2 linked regions of the Variovorax terrae genome follow. Each later gene encodes a partner of the first gene's protein in a complex. Links are inferred from orthologs where the notes say so. Each region holds a gene or a part of one and is shown in the gene's direction. Other genes may lie near its edges.

What was found.
Region 2: the proteins of trxB (region 1) and trxA are in contact, whole or in part, in a crystal structure (PDB 1F6M), measured with the Escherichia coli proteins. The link is inferred for Variovorax terrae from one-to-one orthologs.

The regions. Positions count from the first base shown.
Region 1 is NZ_JALGBI010000002.1:704,347-707,558, reverse strand. The notes cover bases 180-3,073. They hold trxB (thioredoxin-disulfide reductase), read left to right. Parts: upstream 180-1,096; coding sequence 1,097-2,050; downstream 2,051-3,073. Other genes in these bases: MMF98_RS18790 (aminotransferase-like domain-containing protein), read right to left, coding at 2,718-3,073; rpmG (50S ribosomal protein L33), read left to right, coding at 2,504-2,671; rpmB (50S ribosomal protein L28), read left to right, coding at 2,259-2,492; MMF98_RS18810 (Crp/Fnr family transcriptional regulator), read right to left, coding at 270-944; MMF98_RS18815 (DNA translocase FtsK), read right to left, coding at 180-233. Also shown: more of MMF98_RS18815, read right to left, coding at 1-179; more of MMF98_RS18790, read right to left, coding at 3,074-3,212.
Region 2 is NZ_JALGBI010000001.1:1,590,011-1,593,090, reverse strand. Bases 25-2,786 are described here. They hold trxA (thioredoxin TrxA), read left to right. Parts: upstream 25-1,120; coding sequence 1,121-1,453; downstream 1,454-2,786. Other genes in these bases: rho (transcription termination factor Rho), read left to right, coding at 1,635-2,786; MMF98_RS07535 (PD-(D/E)XK nuclease family protein), read right to left, coding at 25-1,030. Also shown: more of MMF98_RS07535, read right to left, coding at 1-24; more of rho, read left to right, coding at 2,787-2,900; MMF98_RS07520 (type B 50S ribosomal protein L31), read left to right, coding at 3,022-3,080. UniProt on the Escherichia coli protein: Participates in various redox reactions through the reversible oxidation of its active center dithiol to a disulfide and catalyzes dithiol-disulfide exchange reactions.

The DNA.
Region 1 (3,212 bases):
ACGTCCGATAGCCAGGCCCCCAGGCGGCCGCCCCAGTTGCGGACCGGCCCGCCGATGCCCGACGTGGACCAGGCGGCGTCCTGAAGGGAATGGCTGAGCAGCGCCATCAGCCAGAACACCAGCGCCACGCCCCCCGCGATCAGGCCGATTTCATGGGCAAAGCGCCCCACGCCCGATCGGGAAGGGCTGGCTGCGCCAGAGGATGAATTCAGGGTATTGAGAGAGTAAGTCATGGGCAAGGCATGAGCTTACCCCAGGCGCCGAGGCGGTCAGGCCAGTGTGGAAAGCCGTTCCTTGACCAGCATCGAGCCGTTGTCCTGGGTTTCGACGAAGCCCCGCTCCTCGAGGTCCTTCATGACGCGGCTAACCATTTCGCGGGAAGCGCCCACCATCTTGGCAATGTCCTGGCGCGAAATCTTGTCCCGGATCAGCATCTGGCCTTCGCGGTCGGGCTGGGCGAACTCCAGCAGCACATGGGCCACCCGGCCGTACACGTCCATCAGCGCCAGGGATTCGATCTTCCGGTCGGCATGGCGCAGGCGCTGCACCAGCCCCTTCATGATGGCGTAGGCCATCGAGCTGTTTTCAGGCAGGCAGCGCGCAAACTCGGTCCGCCCGAGCACCAGCACGTCGGTCTGGATTTCGGCACGCACGGTGGCCGAGTGCGGCTCGTTGTCGATCAGGCTCATTTCGCCGATGTAGTCGCCCGGCTGCATGGTGGCCAGGATCACTTCGCGGCCGCGGTTGTCTGCCGTCACCACGCGCGCACGGCCCGTCAGGAGGATGAACAGCGCATTGGATTTCTTGCCCTGCTCGACGATCAGTTCGCCGCGCTTGAGGCGCCGCTTGACGACGGCGTCGGCCACGGCCTCGGCCTGGACCGCCGTCAGCATCGCGAACAGAGGCACTCGACGGATCAGTTCCAGATTGGACAACATCGACATCTTTATCTCCTCCTCATACCACGCTGCATGATGGGTTCTTACAATCGCACGGATTGAAAATCCAAACCTGACAGCGCCTTCCACAGGTTGATACTCGGCTCATAGTCCCAAACTGTACACCGCGCCGCCTTGTCATCCATACATGTTTTACCATGACTAACATAAAACACGCGAAAGTTCTCATCCTGGGCTCCGGTCCGGCGGGCTACACCGCCGCCGTCTATGCCGCCCGCGCCAACCTCAACCCGATGCTGATCACCGGCATCGCGCAGGGAGGCCAGCTGATGACCACGACCGATGTGGACAACTGGCCCGCCGACGTGCAGGGCGTTCAGGGCCCGGACCTGATGCAGCGCTTTCTGGAGCACGCCGAGCGGTTCAAGACCGACATTGTGTTCGACCACATCAGCTCGGTCGATCTCAGCAAGCGCCCCTTCACCCTCAAGGGCGACAGCGGCGAGTACACCTGCGATTCACTGATCATCGCCACCGGCGCCTCGGCCAAGTACCTCGGACTCGAATCAGAGACTGCCTTCATGGGCAAAGGCGTCTCGGGCTGCGCCACCTGCGACGGCTTCTTCTACCGCGACCAGGTCTGCTGCGTGATCGGCGGCGGCAACACCGCGGTCGAGGAAGCGCTGTACCTGTCCAACATCGCGCGCAAGGTCTACCTCGTGCACCGGCGCGACAAGTTCAAGGCCGAGCCCATCCTGGTCGACAAGGTCATGGAAAAGGTCAAGGCCGGCAAGATCGAACTCAAGCTGTTCAACACGCTCGACCAGGTGCTGGGCGATGCCAGCGGCGTGACCGGCGTGCGCCTGAAGAACACCCAGACCGGCGCCACCGAGGACCTCGAACTCAAGGGCTGCTTCATTGCCATCGGCCATGCGCCCAACACCGAGATCTTCCAGGGCCAGCTCGACATGAAGGATGGCTACATTGTCACCCGCTCGGGGCTGCAGGGTTTCGCGACCATGACCAGCGTGCCCGGCGTGTTCGCCGCCGGCGACGTGCAGGACCATGTCTACCGCCAGGCCATCACCAGCGCCGGCACGGGCTGCATGGCCGCGCTCGATGCCCAGCGCTTCCTCGAACAGCAGGATTGAGAAAACTCGGCCCCAGGCCTGAGCGCGCGCATTTTGGCGGATACCGGGCGGAAATCCGGACCGCGCTATAATGTAGGGCTTTGCTGAATCCAGCTGGTGCCGTTGTGCCGGCTTTCCGGCAGCAAATACAGGGTTACCGCCACCCTTTCTTCTGGCGAGGTGAGGCCCTCACGTGAGTGACGGCTGTTGAAAATATCGGAGTGTCCTCATGGCACGCGTATGTGAAGTCACGGGCAAGGGCCCGATGGTGGGCAACAATGTGTCCCACGCCAACAACAAAACCAAGCGCCGGTTCCTGCCGAACCTGCAATATCGCCGCTTCTGGGTCGAGAGCGAGAACCGCTGGGTGCGCCTGCGCGTCTCCAGCGCCGCCCTGCGCCTGATCGACAAGAACGGCATCGATTCCGTGCTCGCAGACCTGCGTGCACGTGGCCAAGCCTAAGGAGAACGATCATGGCAAAAGGCGGACGCGAAAAAATCAAGCTGGAATCCACGGCCGGCACCGGTCACTTCTACACGACCGACAAGAACAAGAAAACCATGCCCGAGAAGATGGCGATCATGAAGTTCGATCCCAAGGCTCGCAAGCATGTGGAATACAAGGAAATCAAGCTGAAGTGATTCGGCGCCATTCCTTCGAAAAAAGCCGCTCACCGAGCGGCTTTTTTCATGCGCGCCCGGCTCCCGCGAGCTGGCCGAGCGTGCGCAGGGCCCCGTCGACGCCGTCCGTGAAGGCCAGCGCGCAGCTCAGGCGCAGGAAGCCGTCATAGCGCGCCGTGTTGGAGAACATCGCGCCGGGGGCGATGCGGATGCCCTGGCGCAGCGCCTGCTCGAACAGCGACGACGATGACACGCCGTCGGGCAACTGGATCCACAGGCTCAGCCCGCCCGGCGGCAGGCGCAGCCGCGTGCCGGCGGGAAAGTAGCGCGCGATCGCCTGGGCCATGCGTTCGCGCTGGCTGCGCAGGCGGGGCCGCAGCCGCAGCAGATGCCGCTCGAAGGCCGGCGCCGCGGTCCAGCGCGCGGCCAGCAGCTGGCCCAGGGTGTTCGTGTTGCGGCTTTGCGCGAACTTGAGCATCTGCACCCGCTCATGCCATCGCCCGCCTGTCATCCAGCCCTGGCGCAGGCCTGGAGCCAGGGTTTTGTTGAGCGATTCGCAGTA
Region 2 (3,080 bases), on another replicon or contig:
CACCCGCGTCGAAGGCCGGGGCGTTTTTCAGCCAGTCCAGCACGCTGTCGCTGGAGGCCTGCCAGGCGCAGGCCCGCAGCGCACCCATCACCTGCGCTGCGGCGCGGGTGGTGGAGAGTTTCCAGCCGTTCTCGTCGCGCACCGCCACGCCCTGCGCGTCCAGCATGGCGCGGATGCGGCGCGTGAGCGCGCGGTCGATGGCCGCCAGCGCGACCGGCGCGCGGCCGGCCTCGAGATGCCGCAGCACGCAGGCCGCGGCGCGGGCTGCTTCGTCCTCGGCGTCGCGCGCCGCGTGCAGCCGCACCTGGCCGGCCGGCGCGGGCCGGTCCAGCGGCAGGAACACGGCCTTCTCGCCGAGCTGGGTTTGCAGTGCCTGGGCCAGCGGGTCGGACTGGAAGCCGTCCAGCACCACCAGCGCGTCGAGCGTGTCGGCCTGCGCGGCGCTGAACAGCGCATCCGAGGCGTGGCCGGAGGCCACGGCCCACTCGACGGCCAGACGCGCCACGGCAGACTCCAGCGCCATCACGGGCGCTTCGAGCCCGGTGGCCACCAGCGCGCGCGCACGTGCTGCCCAGGCCGGCCGCTCGGATGGCGGAACCGCTGCCACCAGCCGTGCCAGCTGCTGCGCCGCCTCCATGAGCCGGGCTGCCAGCACCTCGCGCTGGGCGCCCAGGCCGGCCTGCTCGACCAGCGCCCGCGCGGTCAGGATGTCATGCGCGGCGTCGAAGCTGATGTCGTCGGCCGCCGGCACGAAGCCCCCCAGGCCGCGCGCCCAGTTCATGCTGCTCTCGAAGCGCGGCACGAACGCGGCCGCGGGGCCGTCCTGCCGGGCGGCCCATTGCGTCCAGAGCTGGCGCGCCAGCGGCATGAGCTGGGCATAGGGCACCAGCACCACGCTGCGCGCCGGATGCGCGCCGCGCCGCGCCAACTCGGCCGCGATGCGAGAAATCAGGCCCTGCGCGGGGTCGAGCCAGGTCTGGACTGCGGGGTGGCCGAGAGGGAGTTCATGGGTTTTTGCTATCTCATTCATAGCAACCCTGCGCCCGACGATAGGGGTTGGTTTCTGTCACAATGCCGCAACTTTAGCTGTTACCTGCCAAGCCCATCCAAAGGAAACATCATGGCCAGCGACCTGATCAAACACATCTCCGACGCCAGCTTCGAAACCGACGTTCTGAAATCCGACAAGCCGGTGCTGGTGGACTACTGGGCCGAGTGGTGCGGCCCCTGCAAGATGATCGCACCGATCCTCGATGAAGTGTCCAGCACCTACCAGGACAAGCTGCAGATCGCCAAGATGAACGTGGACGAGAACCGCGACATCCCCGCCAAGTTCGGCATCCGCGGCATCCCCACGCTGATGTTGTTCAAGGATGGCCAGCTTGCCGCCACCAAGGTCGGCGCCATGAGCAAGGCCCAGCTCACCGCCTTCATCGACCAGCAACTGGCCTGATGCCTCCCCGCGGCTGAAGCCAGCTCCTGCTTCAGCCGCTCCCGTTTTCCTGTCATAATCCCTCCCAGTTCACCGATTCGCTACCGCGGTCCGGTTCGAGTTCCCGGTGGGTGAAGCACATCTCGCTTCGCACCCAACCTCCCCCCGATTTTTCATCGAACTCCCTTCAAGGGGTCATCCCATGCACTTAAACGAACTCAAGGCACTGCACGTGTCTGAAGTCTTCAAGCAGGCCGAAGAGCTTGAAATCGAGAATACCGGCCGCATGCGCAAGCAGGAGCTGATGTTCGCCATCATCAAGAAGCGCGCCCGCGCCGGCGAACAGGTCTTTGCCGATGGCGTGCTGGAGATCCTGCCCGACGGTTTCGGCTTCCTGCGCAGCCCCGACACCAGCTACACCGCGAGCACCGACGACATCTACATCTCGCCCAGCCAGGTGCGCCGGTTCAACCTGCACACCGGCGACATGATCGAGGGCGAGGTGCGCACGCCCAAGGACGGCGAACGCTACTTTGCCCTGACCAAGCTCGACATGGTCAACGGCGGCCCGCCCGAGCAGAACAAGCACAAGGTGATGTTCGAGAACCTGACGCCGCTGTTCCCCAAGGAACAGATGAAACTCGAGCGCGACAACTTCAAGGGCGAAGAGAACATCACCTCGCGCGTGATCGACATCATCGCCCCGATCGGCAAGGGCCAGCGCGCCCTGCTGGTGGCGCCGCCCAAGAGCGGCAAGACGGTGATGATGCAGCACATCGCCCACGCCATCGCGGCCAACTACCCCGATAGCTACATGATGGTGCTGCTGGTCGACGAGCGGCCCGAAGAAGTGACCGAAATGCAGCGCTCGGTGAAGGCCGAGGTGATCGCCTCCACCTTCGACGAACCCGCCGCGCGCCACGTGCATGTGGCCGAGATGGTGATCGAGCGCGCCAAGCGCCTGGTCGAACTCAAGAAGGACGTGGTGATCCTGCTGGACTCCATCACCCGCCTGGCCCGCGCCTACAACAACGTCGTGCCCTCCTCGGGCAAGGTGCTGACCGGCGGCGTCGATTCCAATGCGCTGCAGCGCCCCAAGCGCTTCCTGGGCGCGGCGCGCAACGTGGAAGAAGGCGGCTCGCTGACCATCATCGCCACCGCGCTGGTCGACACCGGCAGCCGCATGGACGAAGTGATCTTTGAAGAATTCAAGGGCACCGGCAACAGCGAAATCCACCTGGACCGCCGCCTGTACGAAAAGCGCGTGTTCCCCTCGATCCAGCTCAACCGCAGCGGCACCCGCCGCGAGGAACTGCTGCTGGCCCCCGAGATCCTGCAGAAGACCCGCATCCTGCGCCAGTTCATGTACAACATGGACGAGATCGAGTCCATGGAAATGGTGCTCAAGAGCATGAAGGCCACCAAGACCAATGTCGAGTTCTTCGACATGATGCGTCGCGGCGGGTGAGCCCTCCCTGCGCGCGTTCACGGCCGGTAAGTCCTTGATTTCTATGTATAATTGAGGGCTTTTTCGCGGAAAGTACGCCGGATGGTCTGGCGCGGCTCCCGCAAGTGACCCAAGGAAGATCATGAAAGAAGGCATTCACCCCAACTACCGCGAAGTGCTCTTCGTGGACCTGTCCAACGG